DNA from 4 places in the Streptomyces sp. NBC_00212 genome. Region 3 is predicted to be linked to each of the others. Evidence: riboswitches for the same ligand, from Rfam matches in the RefSeq annotation. Region 3 holds a riboswitch; each other region holds the start of a gene.
What was found. A riboswitch is a leader RNA that binds a small molecule or an ion and turns the genes downstream of it on or off. The one in region 3 is predicted to bind cyclic di-AMP.
Positions count from the first base shown of each region.

Region 1: another riboswitch for cyclic di-AMP. It lies ahead of OHA17_RS18805 (M23 family metallopeptidase); the one in region 3 lies ahead of OHA17_RS33630 (C40 family peptidase).
Region 2: another riboswitch for cyclic di-AMP. It lies ahead of OHA17_RS10440 (M23 family metallopeptidase); the one in region 3 lies ahead of OHA17_RS33630 (C40 family peptidase).
Region 4: another riboswitch for cyclic di-AMP. It lies ahead of OHA17_RS37200 (transglycosylase SLT domain-containing protein); the one in region 3 lies ahead of OHA17_RS33630 (C40 family peptidase).

Region 1 covers NZ_CP108115.1:4,120,794-4,124,977, forward strand. Annotated here, with positions in the region: gene OHA17_RS18795 (PrsW family intramembrane metalloprotease) at 1-26, shown strand, start outside; gene OHA17_RS18800 (aldo/keto reductase) at 18-962, opposite strand; gene OHA17_RS18805 (M23 family metallopeptidase) at 1,082-2,152, opposite strand; cyclic di-AMP (ydaO/yuaA leader) riboswitch at 2,164-2,303, opposite strand; gene OHA17_RS18810 (PP2C family protein-serine/threonine phosphatase) at 2,565-3,686, opposite strand; gene OHA17_RS18815 (hypothetical protein) at 3,759-4,022, opposite strand; gene OHA17_RS18820 (MerR family transcriptional regulator) at 4,066-4,184, opposite strand, start outside.
Region 2 covers NZ_CP108115.1:2,293,330-2,297,513, reverse strand. Annotated here, with positions in the region: gene OHA17_RS10450 (M16 family metallopeptidase) at 1-758, shown strand, start outside; gene OHA17_RS10445 (M16 family metallopeptidase) at 776-2,140, shown strand; cyclic di-AMP (ydaO/yuaA leader) riboswitch at 2,377-2,536, shown strand; gene OHA17_RS10440 (M23 family metallopeptidase) at 2,550-3,314, shown strand; gene OHA17_RS10435 (GntR family transcriptional regulator) at 3,551-4,184, shown strand, end outside.
Region 3 covers NZ_CP108115.1:7,367,126-7,371,309, reverse strand. Annotated here, with positions in the region: gene OHA17_RS33645 (1-acyl-sn-glycerol-3-phosphate acyltransferase) at 1-636, opposite strand, end outside; gene OHA17_RS33640 (ATP-dependent Clp protease proteolytic subunit) at 888-1,517, shown strand; gene OHA17_RS33635 (hypothetical protein) at 1,524-1,832, shown strand; cyclic di-AMP (ydaO/yuaA leader) riboswitch at 2,171-2,354, shown strand; gene OHA17_RS33630 (C40 family peptidase) at 2,358-2,831, shown strand; gene OHA17_RS33625 (ATP-binding protein) at 2,944-3,378, opposite strand; gene OHA17_RS33620 (helix-turn-helix transcriptional regulator) at 3,614-4,184, shown strand, end outside.
Region 4 covers NZ_CP108115.1:8,127,782-8,131,965, forward strand. Annotated here, with positions in the region: gene OHA17_RS37190 (hypothetical protein) at 93-449, opposite strand; gene OHA17_RS37195 (hypothetical protein) at 499-747, shown strand; cyclic di-AMP (ydaO/yuaA leader) riboswitch at 1,143-1,325, shown strand; gene OHA17_RS37200 (transglycosylase SLT domain-containing protein) at 1,330-2,097, shown strand; gene OHA17_RS37205 (anti-sigma factor antagonist) at 2,421-2,852, shown strand; gene OHA17_RS37210 (dihydrofolate reductase family protein) at 2,945-3,520, shown strand; gene OHA17_RS37215 (nucleoside deaminase) at 3,561-4,010, shown strand; gene OHA17_RS37220 (HAD family hydrolase) at 4,030-4,184, opposite strand, start outside.

The DNA.
Region 1 (4,184 bases), 3.2 Mb from region 3:
GGCAGTACAACCCGTACCTACGCTGAGGCGGCCGTCAGCTCGGAGAGCTGTGCGTCGGTCAGCTCCAGGTCGGCGACCGCGAGCAGCGCCGGGAGCTGCTCGACGGTACGGGCCGAGGCGATGGGCGCGGCGACGGTCGGCCGGGCGGCCAGCCAGGCCAGCGCCACCGTGGCGATCTCCGCGCCGGTCTCCTGGGCGATCCGGTCGAGCGCGGCGAGCACCTTGCGGCCCCGCTCGGTCTCCAGGTGCTGGCCCGCGCCCTCGGCCCGCTGGCTGTTCACCGACTGGCCCGGACGGTACTTGCCAGTGAGGAAGCCGGAGGCGAGCGCGAAGTAGGGGACGGCGGCCAGGCCGGCGCGGGACGCGGTCTCCTGGAGGGCGCCCTCGTAGGTGCCGCGCGAGACCAGGTTGTAGTGCGGCTGAAGCACCGCGTACTTGGCGAGGCCCTCGCGGTCGGAGAAGTCCAGGGACTCCTGGAGCCGCTCCGGGCTGATGTTGGAGGCGCCGAGCGCGCGGACCTTGCCGTCCCGCACCAGCTGGTCGAGGGCGGTGACGATCTCCTCGACGGGGACGGAGGGGTCGTCGAAGTGCGTGTAGTACAGGTCGATGTAGTCGGTGCCGAGGCGGCGCAGCGACTCCTCCACGGCGGCCTTGATGTTGGTCGGGGCCAGGCCCTTGTACCCGGGCAGGGCGCCGACCTTGGTGGCCACGACCACGTCGTCCCGGTTGCCGCGGGCGGCCAGCCACTTCCCGATGATCGTCTCGGACTCGCCGCCGGAGTTGCCCTCCGCCCAGGCCGAGTACAGGTCGGCGGTGTCGACGAAGTTGCCGCCGCCGTGGGTGTAGGCGTCCAGGACGGCGAAGGACTGGTCCTGGTCGGCCGTCCAGCCGAAGACGTTGCCGCCGAGGGAGAGGGGGAAGACGGAGAGGTCGGAGCTGCCGAGCGTACGGAGAGAGGTCATGGGGTGATCAACTCCCATACGGGGACGGCTATTCCGGGGCACCCCGCCCAAGGACAACCCTGCTCGGGGCGCGGGGAACTGCGCGAGCAACCACGCACGGCCCGAGGGCGAAAGCGGGGTTAGGGGTTCAGCCCCTTCGACTGGAGCCACGTCATCGGGTCGATGCCCGTGCCGGAAGGCGTGTGCACCTCAAGGTGGAGGTGCGGGCCCGTCACGTTGCCGGTCGCACCGACGCGGCCGATGACATCCCCCGTGGACACCTTCTGCCCCACACTCACCGCCAGCGACGACTGGTGGCAGTACCAGAGCTCACTGCCGTCATCCAGCGTGATCACCGTGCGGTAGCCGTACGCACCGGCCCAGCCCGCCGACTTGATCGTGCCGGAGTGGATCGCCTTGAGCGGCGTGCCCGTGGGGGCCGCGAAGTCGAGGCCGGTGTGGTGGCCGGAGGACCACATCGAGCCGGCCTCGCCGAAGGTGGAGGTGATCGTGTACGAGCCGACCGGCAGCGAGTAGCTCGCGGCCAGCTTGGCCAGCCGCTCCTCCTCCGCCTTCTTGGCCGCTGCCTCCTCGGCCGCCTTCTTCTCGGCGGCGGCCTTGGCGGCGGCCGCGTCCTGCTTGGCCTTGGCGTCGGCGGCCGCCTTCTCCGCCGCGGCCTTCTGCGCGGCGGCCTTCGCCTCGGCGATCGCACCGGCCTTCTGCTGCTCGGCCTGCTGGAGGATGCGGGCGCGCAGCGCCTCACCCGCGTCAGTGGCGCCCTGCTCGGCCTCGCTCGTGGAAAGACCGGTCATGGTCAGCGGCGCGGCGGCGATCTTCTGATCGGCCCTGGCGGCGGCGGTCTTCGGGGCGTCCGGGCTGTCGTGCGAGACCAGCTCGCCGACGCCGGGCAGCGACCCGAGGTCGGGCAGGCTCTCGGATATGGAGTCCGGCAGCGATATGGAGACCGGCGGCTTGGTCTGCGCGGTGGCCATGCCGCCCGCGCCGACCGCGGCGATGACGCCGACGCCCAGCACGGTGGAGCTGCGGGCGAGCCCGCCGCGCTGCTTGGCCACCCGGTGCCGGCCGCGGACCGGGCGCACGGACTCCTCGGTCGGGTCCCACTCCTCCCAGCTCTCGTTCTCGCCGGGTACGTCCCCGTACAGCGAAACCGGAGATGTGGGGGTGTCGAGGGCAGGCTCGTTGGACGCCACGAGGGCGCGCTCCTTTCCTTCCTTCTCGCCTACCGGGTTAGCTGACGGGTTCGGAGCAGGAAGGTCTCCTACGAGTGCCCATGACGGACGCCCGATTCACCCCACGTTGGTGGTTCCCCGGTTCCCTCGCGGGATTCGGCGCATGCGCACGGTGCCGCCTTTGCGGCGGCTGGGACGACCGCGCTGCGTTATCGAACGTTAATAGACGGCGGGGGTGGAATCCAAGCCGTTCCCACTGATCGTTAACGGTCCTGGCCAGGACTTAGTACCCCATAGCCGGTTTAAACCGGGCGAGTTGACAACCTCTCAGGGCCACCCTCGTCACACCCAATTCCTGACGGTGTGTCAATTGTTATGCGCAGGGAGACCCTTCGGGCACACACCGTGACGCCCTCATGTCGCGGTGACCGAGCTACTTCACGATCCTCACCGTGCGGCGCCGCTCCGGCTGGCCCTCGGCCGGGCGGGCCACCGCGAGCAGCGCCATGTCGTCGCTGGCGCCGCCGCCCGTGTACCGGCGTACGTCGTCGACGAGCGCGTCCAGGACCTCGTCCGGGCCGGGGAAGATCGCGCCGCGCAGCCGGGCGCCGGGGTCGTAGAAGACGCCCGAGCCGTCGCGCGCCTCGGACAGGCCGTCGGTGTAGAGCAGCAGCGTCGCGCCCGCCGGGAAGGGGTGCACGTCCGCCCGGTCCGGCCACACCCCGAGGTCGGCCATGCCGAGCGGCAGCGCGGGCTCGGCCGGCACGAGCGTGTCGAGGGAGCCGTCCGCGTGCAGCATGAACGGCTCGGGGTGCCCCCGGTTCACCAGGCGTACGGTGCCGTCGCCGCGCGGGATCTCGGCGAGCAGCGCCGTGGTGAACCCCTCGACCGCATCCAGCCGGTCGCGCCGGGTGCCCTCGCGGGCCAGCGCCCGCTCCAGGCGCTGGGTGACCGCCTCCAGGGAGGACTCCTGCTCGGCGGCCTCCCGGAACGCGCCGATCACCACGGCGACGGCCTCCACCGCCTGGAGACCCTTGCCGCGCACGTCGCCGACGATGAGCCGGACCCCGTACGGGGTGTCCTGCACGGCGAACAGGTCGCCGCCGATGAAGGCGTCCGCCTGCGCCGCCTCGTACCGCGCGGCGACGTTGAGCCCGCCGATGCGGGCCGCGGGCGTGGGCAGCACGGCGCGCTGGGCGGTCTCCGCGATGACGCGCTGGGAGGCGAGCTGTTCGCCGCTGCGGCGCAGGATGCGGTTGATGACGAGGGCGAGCGCGCCCACCGTGAGCACGGTGAAAAGCTCGCTGGACCCTTCGCCCAGGTTGGGCAGATCGTGTATGAACCAGAGCGCCACGACGGCGGCCACCGAGCCCAGGCCCACCAGAGCGGTGCCGCGGCCCGAGTAGAAAGGGGCGGCGGCGACCGGCGCGCCCGCGAACAGCGCGGCGGCGGTGAGGTCGGGCGGGGTCGAGGCGTCGAAGATGAAGCCCACGACGACCAGCAGTACGGGTAGCGCCCGTACCAGGCGCCTTTCGCCCTCTGCTCGCTGCCGCACCCGTCCAGCCTGACGCCTTCCGGCTCCCCGGGCGACCCGGGCGCACCCGAGCGGGTGGTCGGACACCGGCTCTCAGAGCCTGCGGCAGCGGTGGGGCCCCGGGCGCCCCCGGGAGCAGCTTCCCCTGGTGTGGCGATGGTTGGCGCCGTGGTCGGGCACGCACGGCAGCTCGACCCAGCCGCCGCGGTTCAGACGGCAGCCGTGCGCGGGGGCCGCGGTCGCGGCGGCCGGCACCCCCTTGACGGGGACGGGCTCCCCCAGGTCCTCGCAGCCGCTGAGGGCGAAAGCGCCCACGGCGAGCAGCAGCACGACAGGCACCTTCCGCCGTGTCCCCACCCGTGTCCTCCTACTCGCACGCTCACTCATGGCGCACGCGAGACTACTCCCCGCACGCGCCCCGGGCCGCAGGACCATCCGTGAGGTGCCGCTCCGCGTACGCCTTCAGGGCGTCCCGGACGAAGGCCGCCGTGCCCTCGCCGTGCTGGTCGTAGTTGACGC
Region 2 (4,184 bases), 5.1 Mb from region 3:
GTACGTACTACGCGCCCAACAACGCGGTGATCGCGGTGGTCGGCGACATCGACCCCGAGCAGACGCTGGCCTGGGTGGAGAAGTACTTCGGCTCCATCCCCACCCACGACGGCAAGCAGCCGCCGCGCGACGGCGCGCTGCCCGACACCATGGGCGGGCAGCTGCGCGAGGTCGTCGAGGAGGACGTCCCGGCGCGCGCCCTGATGGCCGCCTACCGGCTGCCGCACGACGGCACCCGCGAGGCCGACGCCGCCGACCTGGCGCTGACCGTTCTCGGCGGCGGCGAGTCCTCCCGGCTGCACAACCGCCTGGTCCGCCGCGACCAGACCGCCGTCGCGGCCGGGTTCGGCCTGCTGCGGCTCGCCGGCGCCCCCTCGCTCGGCTGGCTGGACGTCAAGACGTCGGCCGGCGTCGACGTCCCGGACATCGAGGCCGCGGTCGACGAGGAGCTCGCCCGGTTCGCCGAGGAGGGCCCGACCGAGGAGGAGATGGAGCGCGCCCAGGCCCAGTTGGAGCGCGAGTGGCTCGACCGGCTCGGCACCGTGGCCGGCCGCGCCGACGAACTGTGCCGGTACGCCGTGCTGTTCGGCGACCCGCAGCTCGCCCTGACCGCCGTGGACCGCGTCCTGGACATCACCGCACAGGAGGTCAAGGCGGTCGCCGCCGCGACCCTGCGCCCCGACAACCGGGCGGTCCTGGTGTACGAGCCCACCGAGGCACCCGAGGCAGGCAACGAAGAGGAAGAGGCGGGCCAGTGACGGACGCTGTCGTGACCATGGAGTTCCACCCGCAGCCGGCCGCCGGCACCGCCACGCCGTGGGCCTTCCCGGCCCCCGAGCGCGGCACGCTTCCCAACGGCCTCACCGTGCTGCGCTGCCACCGCCCGGGCCAGCAGGTCGTCGCCGTGGAGATCTTCCTCGCGGCCCCGCTGGACGCCGAGCCCGAGGGCCTCGACGGCGTCGCCACGATCATGGCGCGCGCCCTGACCGAGGGCACCGACAAGCACTCGGCCGAGGAGTTCGCCGCCGAGCTGGAGCGGTGCGGCGCCACCATCGACGCGCACGCCGACCACCCCGGCGTCCGGATCTCCCTCGAAGTGCCCGTCTCGCGACTGCCCAAGGCGCTCTCGCTGCTCGCCGAGGCGCTGCGGGCCCCCGCGTTCGCCGACTCCGAGGTCGAGCGGCTCGTACGCAACCGGCTCGACGAGATCCCGCACGAGCAGGCCAACCCGTCCCGGCGGGCCGCCAAGCAGCTCTCCAAGGAGCTCTTCCCGGCCTCCGCGCGCATGTCCCGGCCCCGCCAGGGCACCGAGGAGACCGTCGCCGCCATCGACGCGGCCGCGGTGCGCGCCTTCTACGAGGCGTACGTGCGCCCGGCGACGACGGTCACCGTCGTCGTCGGCGACCTGGCGGGCACCGACCTCGACGCGATCCTCGCGGACACCCTGGGCGACTGGACCGGCAACACGGCCGAGCCGCGCCCCATGCCGCCGATCACCGCCGACGACACCGGCCGGGTCGTCATCGTGGACCGCCCCGGCGCGGTCCAGACCCAGCTGCTCATCGGCCGCATCGGTGCCGACCGGCACGACCGGGTCTGGGCGGCCCAGGTGCTCGGCACGTACTGCCTGGGCGGCACCCTCACCTCGCGCCTGGACCGGGTGCTGCGCGAGGAGAAGGGCTACACCTACGGCGTTCGCGCGTTCGGCCAGGTGCTGCGCTCGGGCCCGGACGGCGGTGCGGCCATGCTCGCCATCAGCGGCTCGGTCGACACCCCGAACACCGGCCCGGCCCTCGACGACCTGTGGAAGGTGCTGCGCACGCTGGCGGCCGAGGGTCTGACGGACGCCGAGCGCGAGACGGCCGTGCAGAACCTGGTGGGCGTCGCGCCGCTCAAGTACGAGACCGCGGCGGCCGTCGCGGGAACGCTGGCCGACCAGGTCGAGCAGTTCCTGCCCGACGACTACCAGGCGCAGTTGTACGCGCTGCTCGCGGAGACCGGCACCGTGGAGGCGACGGCGGCCGTCGTCAACGCCTTCCCGGCCGACCGGCTCGTCACGGTCCTGGTGGGCGACGCGGCACAGATCGAGGAGCCCGTCAGGGCGCTCGGAATCGGTGAAGTGACCGTCGTAGCAGGCTGATTGAGGAACCGTCCGGGCCCGTCGAGGCACCCGGACGGCCGAGGGTCACGGGACCCCGGTGGCGGATGCGCTGCCGGGGTCCTCCTGATCTTCGGCGCAATGTCCGGTTTGTTGGGGAGGTTGCCTGTCTGTCATGTGGCGTGCGCTACAAAAACCGGTGTCTGTTTGGTGATTGAAAGATCAGCCGTCTAGCGTCGGTCCCGCTGTCCGTCACCACCCGTCGCAGCCGCGGCACCGGACAGTGATCGCCGAGTCCCCGAAGGCGCGAGCCTGGGGAGCCGGGGACCCACTCAGTCCCTGGGGTGAATCGGACGCCTCCGCCCGCGGAGGAGCCCGTAGGAGACCTTCCTGCTCCGAACCCGTCAGCTAACCCGGTAGGCGAGATGGAAGGAAAGGACACCGCCACTTCATGGCGTTCACCCGTGCCACCGGGAAGCATCGCGCGCCCAGCCGTATGACGCGCCGCAGCGCGAACATCGCGGGCATCGCCACCCTCGCCACCGCCGGAGTCGTAGGCACCCTCGCCTCCCCGGCCATGGCGGCTCCGTCCGCCGCCGCCGACACGGGCCTGACTCAGGCCATCGTCATCGGCGACACCATCGCCGACCAGGTGGGGGCCCAGGCCGACGCGCAGAAGCAGGCCGCCGCGAAGGCCAAGGCGAAGGCGGAAGCCGAGGCCGCCGCGAAGGCGAAGGCCGAGCAGCGGGCCAAGGAGGCGCGCGAGGCCAAGGAGCGCGCGGCGCGCGAGGCCGAGCGCAAGCGCCTCAACACCTTCGTGGCCCCCATATCCGACAGTTATGTGTCCACCGGCTACAAGACCGGCGGATCGCTGTGGTCCTCCGGCAGCCACACCGGCATCGACTTCCATGCGGCGAGCGGCACTTCGGTGCACGCCGTGGGTCTGGGCACCGTCGTCGAGGCGGGCTGGGGCGGCGCGTACGGCAACAACGTCGTGATCAAGATGAACGACGGCACGTACACCCAGTACGGCCACCTCTCGGTCATCCAGGTCTCCGTCGGCCAGTCCGTCGAGCCGGGCCAGCAGATCGCCCTGTCGGGCAACACAGGCAACACCACCGGCCCTCACCTCCACTTCGAGGCCCGCACCGGCCCGGACTACGGCTCGGACATCGACCCCGTCGCCTACCTGCGCTCGCACGGCGTGAACGTCTGAGACGTACGAGCCGTACGAGCCGTACGAGACATCCGAGGCGTACGAGACGTCCAAGAGGTCCAAGACGTCCGCGCGCACACCGAAGGCCCCCGGCATGCTGCCGGGGGCCTTCGGCATTGGCCAAAAGATATCCATTGGTTCCGGCCCGTCACCGGGAATTAACAAGGCCTGCCATAGAGTCACGGAACAGGCATTGCCCGACCGCGTTTCGCGGGGATTAAGGCGGAGGTTCGGCCATGCGCATTCCGGCGCATTCGGTATGCACGGCAATCCGCGACGATATCGTCTCGGGTGTCCATGAGCGCGGCAGCCGGCTCACCGAGGAAGTCCTCGCACGCCGTTACGGAGTCTCGCGCGTCCCGGTCCGCGAGGCCCTGCGCACCCTGGAGTCCGAGGGGTTCGTCACCACCCGCAGACACGCCGGCGCCTGCGTGGCCGAGCCCACCGACCTTGAGGCGGCCGACCTCCTCGAACTCCGCCTGGTGCTTGAGCCGTTGGCCGCCGCCCGGGCCGCGGGCCGCCGCAGCGAGGCCCATCTCAAGGTGCTGCGCGGCCTGGTGAGGCTGGGTCAGGACCGGGCCCGGCGCGGTCAGGGCGAGGACCTGCGCTCGCTGGGCGGCTGGTTCCACGAGACGCTCGCCCAGGCCTCCGCGAGCCCCGGACTCATCGCGCTGCTCACGCAGTTGAGGCACAAGGTCGCCTGGATGTACGCGGTCGAGGCGCCGGCCCGCCCGGCCGAGGCCTGGGCCGAACTCGGCGCGATCACCGACGCGGTGGCCCGCGGCGACGCCGAACGCGCCCGTTCGCTCACCGCCCTGCACGCGGAGCGATCCTTTTCCGCCCATCGGCTGCGCGGGCCCGCGGCCGTGA
Region 3 (4,184 bases):
GTACTCCTGCTCCGACAGCTTCTGCACCGCGTACATGATCTCGTCCGTGACGGCTCGCAGCACCAGGCGCTCGTTCTCCATCCCGGCGTAGCGCGAGAAGTCCAGGGGTTCGCCGAAGCGGAGGGTGATCGGCACGCGCCGGGGCAGTCGGCGGCCCTTCGGCTGCGCCTCGAACGTCCCGATCATCGCGACCGGGACGACCGGGGCGCCGGACCGTAACGCCATCGCCGCGACCCCGACCTTGCCCTTGTACAGCCGCCCGTCGTGCGACCGCGTCCCTTCGGGGAAGACCCCCAACACCCCTCCGTCGCCCAGGACCTGGAGCGCGGTGTCGAGCGCCGACTGTGCCGCGTCCTTGCCGGAGCGGTCGACCGGGATCTGGCCGAGCGCACGGAAGAACGCCGCGGTCGCCCGGCCCCTGAGGCCCGGCGCGGTGAAGTACTCCTGCTTGGCCAGGAAGGTGAGGCGGCGCCTGAGCGTCACGCCCAGCAGGAACTGGTCGGTGAACGACTGGTGATTCCCCGCGAGGATCACCGCACCTGCCTCGGGTACTCGCCCGGCCCCTTCGACGCACGGGCGGAACAGCCACCGCAGCAGCGGCACCAGCACCACGAGACGGAATGCGAAATAGAACACTTCAGTGAGCCCTCTCCCCAGGTGACCCCCGCGCCGACGCACGCTAGCCACCCGCGGAGATCGCCGGGAGAGGGCCTATTGAGCCAAGGCCCGCCGCCCTCGGCGGCCAAAACCGCCCACTCGCCGACAGCGAAACACCCTTTGACCTGCCACTTCTCCGCGATCTCCGGACAACACCTCACCATGGTTCTGTACGTCCTGTACATTTTTTACAGAGGTCTTCGGAGCCTCCGGTCGAGGAGAGGTATGTCATGAACCACCGCCCTGCCGCCCGCTACGTGCTGCCCGAGTTCCAGGAGCGCACCGCCTCGGGCATCCGCACGCTCGATCCGTACTCCAAGCTCTTCGAGGAGCGGATCATCTTTCTCGGCACCCCGGTCGACGACGCTTCGGCCAACGACGTGATGGCCCAGTTCATGCACCTGGAGCACGCGGACCCGGACCGGGACATCTCGCTCTACATCAACTCCCCCGGCGGCTCACTCACCGCGATGGCTGCGATCCACGACACGATGCAGTTCGTCACCTGCGATGTGCAGACTTTCTGCCTGGGCCAGGCGAGCTCGGTGGCCGCGCTGCTGCTCGCGGCCGGCGCGCCCGGAAAGCGCGCCGTACAGCCCGGCTCCCGGGTGCTCCTCCAGCAGCCGGCCATCGAGGAGGCGGTGCAGGGGCAGCCGTCCGATCTGGAGATCCAGGCGGCCGAAATCCTGCGTGGGCGCGTGCTGTTGACCGAACTCCTCGCTCGGCACACGGGAAGGACCCCGGAGCAGGTGACCGCCGACATCGAGCGGGACGTGGTCTTCGACGCCGCGGGCGCCGTGGCGTACGGGCTCGCCGATCACGTACTCGAAAGCCGCAAGACGTCGCTGCGCGGGAGGTGAACCGCCGTGCTGCCACCGGAACTGCCGCCGCTGCCCGCGCTGACGCGCGCCGAGGCCGAATTCATCGACTCCTACCTCGAAGTGGTCGACCTGCTCGGCCGGATCAATCCGGCGCACGGCCACGACACGTACGCCGCCCTCAGGGCCGCCCAGGCCCTGGTCGGCCGGGCGGCCGCGCTGAAGGAGGCCCTGACGCTGATGCACCAGCGCGGGGAGGCCCATGTACACGCGCAGACGCTGACGCGGGCGCTGCGGATCCTGGACGGCGAGCGCCGCGCGGGGCGGCTCACGGTGCCCCCGCAGACGACGGGGTGAGTGCACCCGGAACCGCGAGGGATACCCGACGCGCTCATAGGGCCGACGAAACGCACCAGACGGGCTACCCCCGTTCGGCCCACCGGCGGCTACTTTCGCCGGCCCTTATGAGTTGCTTACGGGCCGTGGACAATCTGCTGAATCGATCCTTCCGTTGCTGGTACAGGGCTCGTCAGCCCCATTTGCAGTAGCGCCGAACGGCCCCTGTCCACCCGAACCAGGCAGTCGTGAGCACCCTCACACAAAGCCGTTTCGGGCCGTAAATCCGACAGTCGGTGCGTGAAGATCCCTAGGACGACAAGCCCCCGCCACCGCGGCGGGGCGGTCCGGGCGGACGCCGAGTCCTGCCGCCGTTCCGGACGACTGGTCGACAAGAGTGGACCGGCAGGAGTGGAGGACCCGAGTACTTCGGGAGGGCCGTACCCCGGCCGTCCCTCGGGGTGAAGCCGCATGCGCGGCCGGGCGTCTTCGCCAGTCCGAACCCGACAGGTCATCCTTCGCAGGCGGTTTGACGAAGGGTTGCGCATGACCGCGCACACACACGTCTCGTCGCTGGCGGTCCGCCTCGGCACCGTCTGTGCCCTCACCCTCGCCGTGACGGGCGCGATGACGCTGGCACCGGGCAGCACGCCCGAGGCGAACGCCGCCGCCGTGGCCACCAGGGCGCTCCACGTGGCCGCGTCGAAGAAGGGATCGCCCTACCAGTTCGGCGCCACGGGCCCGTACCGGTTCGACTGCTCGGGGCTCACGCTCTACTCGTTCAAGCAGGCGGGCCGCAAGCTGCCCCGCACCGCCCAGCAGCAGTACAACGGCTCCCGGCATGTCTCGGCCTCGTCCCGCAAGGCCGGGGACCTGGTGTTCTTCCACTCGGGAGGCCGGGTGTACCACGTGGGGATCTACGCCGGGAACGGCAGGATCTGGCACTCCCCCAAGGCCGGCACGGTGGTCCGCCTGGAGCGGATCTGGAGCCACAGCGTCCTGTACGGGCGGGTGGGCTGACGCGCCGCCAGACCGGGCGTCCCGGTGCGTGTCCCGCGCACCGGGACGCCCTCGGGCGCCCTCGGCACGTCTCTAGGGCCTGTCCGGCGGATCTTGTCTGGGACGCGCGGCCCTAGCCGCTCTGGACCGGCGCCGTCCACGGCAGGGCGATCCAGACCGTCTTGCCGCCGTCCGCGGTGGGCGCGACCGAGAGCCGGCCGCCGCACTCGGCCGCGAGCCAGCGGATGATCACCATGCCCCGGCCGTTGTCCTGCTGGACGGCGGCGGGCAATCGTTTCGGCCAGCGCGGGTGGCTGTCGGTCACCCCGATCCGCAGCTCCTCCTCGCGCTCCAGCTGGACGTCCACGGTGAAGGTGGGCGACTGGCCGAAGGTGTGCTGCACGGCGTTGGTGGCGAGCTCGGAGACGATGAGGCGGATCGTGTCGGCGGCCTCGGCGTCGGTCGGCAGGCCCCAGTCGGCAAGGACCCCGGCGACGTACCTCCGTGCCGCGGAGACCGAGGCGGGATCGCTCGGCAGAGTGAGGGTTGCTTCGAGGTGGTCTGCCATGGCGACGCTGTCCCTTTCCCACCCGGGCCGGCTTGAAGACTCGTAGCGGTTGAGCGCTCGCGAAGACGACATCGGCCTCGGATTGTGCTTCGCGTCAGAGTGCCACTCATCGTGCCGGTCTCGGGTGCGATCCACCAAGATATGCATATATCTGTCGCTCAAAGCAGTGAACTCTCCGACGGTAGACCGTATTTGGGCTCACACTTACCCATCGCCGGAGACGAAGGAGGCGGCTATGGGGCACGGGCCGGCGGTGCGCAGACGCAAGCTCGGCGAGGAGTTGCGCAAGCTGCGCGACGACACGGGTCTCACGAGTGGTGAGGCGGCCGGTCTGGTCGGCTGGCACCAGTCGAAGGTGAGCCGGATCGAGACCGGTCGCAGTGGCGTGAAGCCGGCGGACGTGGCCCGGCTGCTCGAAGCGTACGGGGTGCGCGACCCCGAACTCCGCGCGCTTTTGCAGGCGTTGGCCGATTCGGCGGGCGGCGCCGGGGTGGACTGGGCGCATGCGTACCGGGGCCTGCTGCCGACGCAGTACCGCGATTTCATCAGCCTGGAGTCGCAGGCGCGCTCGGCTCGCACGCTGGAGACCTCGGTGGTGCCGGGGCTTTTGCAGACGCCGGCGTACGCGCGGGCGGTGACGCGGGCCGCGCTCGGGGGGCTGCCGTCGGACAAGGTGGACTCGCTCGTGGAGGTGCGGATCGCCCGCCAGGAGGTGCTGCGCGGCGATCCGCCGCTGGTGCTCAGCGCGGTGCTCGACGAGGCGGTATTGCGTCGGCGAGTGGGCGGCCCGGCGGCCATGCGGGACC
Region 4 (4,184 bases), 760 kb from region 3:
TTGATACGGCGTAATAAGGGCTTGTTCAGGGCGCCAGTTGGCGGCACCGGGCGCTCGGCGCCGGATGCCCGACCTCGAACGTCGGAATGATCTCAAGCGATCTGATACGCCGCCAGCAGACTTTTCCGCGAGATGGGCTCGGTGGCCACCGGAGCCGTGCAGGCATGGGTGCCCGCCAGCGCGCCGAAGCGGCCGTCCCGGGTGAGGAGGCAGGAGCCCTCGGCGCCGGCCGTGGCGACCACTGTGTCCGCGCGGCCCTCGCGGAGGATCTCCCGCATCAGCGCGGGGGTGTTGTCGCCCGCGGCCGCCGCGCTGAAGAACACGAGGTCGCAGCGGAGCGCGAACTCCCGGTGCTGGTCGGCCAGTCCGGGGTCGTACGCGTCGCCTCCCTGCCGGTTCCGCTCGCCGACTTGGTGCAGGTCGGCCCGATCGAGGAGCGGCCCGGGCACACCGCGCGAACGTGGCCCTCGGGCGCGGGCACTGGGGCTGGAGGTCGGCGTGATCGACTGCGTCGGCGACGACTGGCCCGGCTCACAGGTCCGCGAGCTGCCGGCCGAGGGCGATGTCCCCTTCGCCCCGCTGACCTCCCCGGCGGGCACCCGGCGCGCGGTGAACCTCGTGGCCGCCGACGGCCGCCGGATGTCCACCCCCGCGCCCCCGACCACCAGGACGTCGTACTCCGCACCCTCTCGGATCACCGTTCCACCTCTCTGCCGCCCGGGCTCCACCGTGGAGAGGGGCCTGTGAGCAGGATCTAAAACGGCTACGACGTCCGGGAGGCGTGTGCTGTCGCCGGTATGCGTGGCGTGGGACACAAGAGAGGGCCCGATTGTCCAATATAGGGCATTTTGGGGCGCCGCCACTCCGGGTTTTGTAATGTCCGAATTGGCCGCTATTGAGTGAGGCTCGCCTCTTTTGTGGGTGGTCTGTTTGGTTGCTCGGCGGGCGAGTGAATTGGGTCACGTGCCGGGTGATGGGGGCCCGGGTCCGGCAGGGTCATTTCGGTTGGCCGGAAAGCGAGTTGGGGGCCTCGGGCGGGGTGGTCGCCGGGTGTGGATTTAAGTGGATCTATATCCCGGATCGCGCCCATTGAATTCTGAGCTTGTTTCCACTCGGCCTATTCGCTTAAGTTCACCGTCAATCCGGATGGAACGCCGAATCCTGCCGCCGTCCGGACCCTCCCACACACGTATGGCAGGAGCGGGGGACCCAGGTAAGCCGCCGATCCGGATTCCGGAACGGCTGGGGTGAAGTCGCCTGCGCCGCGACCGGACATCTCCGCGTCCGAACCCGACAGCTCACCTCGCAGGCGAAGGAGAGGAATTCACCATGCCTGCAAAGGGCAAGCACCGCCGCCCCAAGTCCAGCTCGTTCTCCCGGGGCCTCGCCGCTGCCGGTACGGGCGGCGCCGTACTCGCCATTCCGGTGATCGGCGCGACCACGGCCGCCGCCGCGCCGGCGTCGGTCCACTCGGCCGCCACCGTGGTGGCCAAGCCGGTCACGGCGGTGAAGGCGGCCCCCACGAGCTACGCCGTCGTCGCCGGCGACTCGCTCGCCAAGATCGCCGACGCCCTCAACGTGAGCGGCGGCTGGAAGCAGCTGTACCAGGACAACCAGAGCGTCATCGGCGGCAACCCGGCCCTGATCCAGCCCGGCCTCAAGCTCACCGTGGGAGCCCCCGCCCGGGCCGCCTCGGCCGACCGTGCCGACCGCTCGGCCCGCACGACGAGCCTCACCACGGCGACCACCGCGACCACGGCCAGTGCGCCGAAGTACGCCAACAACCTGGACGGCTGGATCAAGCAGTCGCTGGACATCATGGCCCAGCACGGCATCCCGGGCAGCTACAACGGCATCTACCGCAACATCATGCGCGAGTCGTCGGGCAACCCCCTCGCGATCAACAACTGGGACTCCAACGCGGTGGCCGGAACGCCCTCCAAGGGACTCCTCCAGGTCATCCAGCCCACGTTCGCCGCCTTCCACGTGCCCGGCACGGCCCTGGACCTCTACGACCCGGTGGCCAACATCACCGCCGCGTGCAACTACGCCGCCAACAGGTACGGCTCGATCGACAACGTCTTCGGGGCGTACTGACGGCCGTCCTCGGGGCCGGGTGCTTGAGGAGGGCGCCCGGCCGACCGAGCCGACGACCCCAACTGGCCGTCCGCCGACGGGGTTTCGACTCCAGCAGGTCGGTAGGCAGGGGTGCCGGAGCGGCTTCGCTCCCCGTGTGCGGTGTTCAAACGGGGAGCGGCGCAAATTTCGTTCACCCCCCAGGGTGAACAAATCGAAGGCTGCACGTTTCTGCATGCGGCCATATTCCTAGGGTGGTAGTGCGTCACCCCGGGACCACGGTGACTGCCCGACAACCGAGTACCTCCGCGCCCGCGGGGGACAGTTCTGGACCGGGAGCTGCCATGGGAACCACCGCTCGGCCATCCGTCTCGGCGCCTGTTCCGCTTCCGCCGGGCCTGCTGCCGGACCGGTGCTGCAACGCCCGTACGTACCTGATGCAGGGGTTCACGGTGGTCGAGGTCCAGGGCACCGTCGACCTGGCCTCCGCGCCCGGCGTGCAGCTGCACCTCGACGCCGCCACGCAGCCGGCCGGTGCCCGCGTGATCGTGGACCTGCGGCCCGTCGACTTCTTCGACTGCGCCGCCCTCACCCTGCTGTGCCGGGCGTACCGGAGAATCCGGGCGCGCGACGGCCACCTCGGCGTGGTGTGCGTACGGCCGTGGCATCTGCGGATCCTGACGGCGGGCGGCCTCGACCCGCTCTTCAAGCCGACGACCACGATCGAGGGGGCGGCCCTGGCCGCCCTGACCGCGCCGAACACCGGCGACAACTAGTGCGCGCAGGGCGTTGAAACACACGAAGAAGAGCGGGCGCCCTTGACGGGAATGTCGGCGAGGGCGGGCGTATCGTCGCGCAGGTGACTGCGATGAGAAAGATCATCCTTCCCATGTCGGTCTCTCTCGACGGCTTTTTCGCGGGGCCCGAGGGCGAAATCGACTGGCACATGGTCGACGACGAGCTGCACGGGTACGTCAACGAACAGCTCAGGCCCATGGGCGCCTTCATCAGCGGGCGCGTGACCCATGAGCTCATGGCCGAGTACTGGCCCACCGCCGACACCGACCCTTCCGCCTCCCCGCCGGTGGTCGAATTCGCCGGAATCTGGCGGGAGATGCCGAAGATCGTGTACTCCCGGACCCTCCAGAAGGCCGACTGGAACACCACGGTCGAACACGAGGTCGTCCCGGCGGAGATCGAGGAGCTCAAGGCGCGCCCCGGCGGGGACCTCGTGATCGGCGGGGCGAATCTCGCCGCCACGTTCCGGCGCCACGACCTCATCGACGAGTACCGCCTCTACGTCCACCCGGTCCTGCTCGGCACCGGCAAGCGCCTCTTCTCGACCTCGCACGCCGACACGCACAAGCTGCGCCTCGTCGAGACCCGCACCTTCGGCAACGGCGTCGTCCTCCTGCACCACGAGCGGGTCCGGGCGGCGGAGTAACCGGCACGCGCACGCACCGGACGACGGCGGGACGGGAAACATGGAACGGCAACTGGCCGGGCAATGGCTGACGACAGCCGTCGAGGAGGCCCGAGCGGGCCTCGCGGAGGGCGGCATCCCGATCGGCGCGGCGCTCTACGGCGCGGACGGGGCGGTGCTGGGCCGCGGACACAACCTCCGGGTGCAGGAGGACGATCCTTCCCTGCACGCGGAGACGGCGGCGTTCCGCAATGCGGGAAGGCAGCGTTCGTACCGGGGAACGACGATGGTGACCACGCTGTCCCCGTGCTGGTATTGCAGCGGCCTGGTACGGCAGTTCGGCATCTCGCGCGTCGTCGTGGGGGAGGACGAGACGTTCCGGGGCGGTCAGGAATGGCTGGCCCGGCACGGGGTGGAGATCGTGGTGCTCGGTGATCCGGAATGCGTCGCCATGATGAGGGAGTTCGTCGCGGCGAATCCCGAATTGTGGAATGAGGACATCGGGGCGTGACCGATCACGGAGGGAGTTCTCAACTCGCTTTCTCCCTGCGGTTGTTGAGGTGGGCCGCCAGCTCTCTCAGATGGCTGACCGTGGAGATTCCCGCCGGCAGCCCAGCCGGTCGCGGCCCCGGCGTGACAAGCACCGCCGACATCCCGTACTTGTGCGGCCCCACCGCATCGTTCT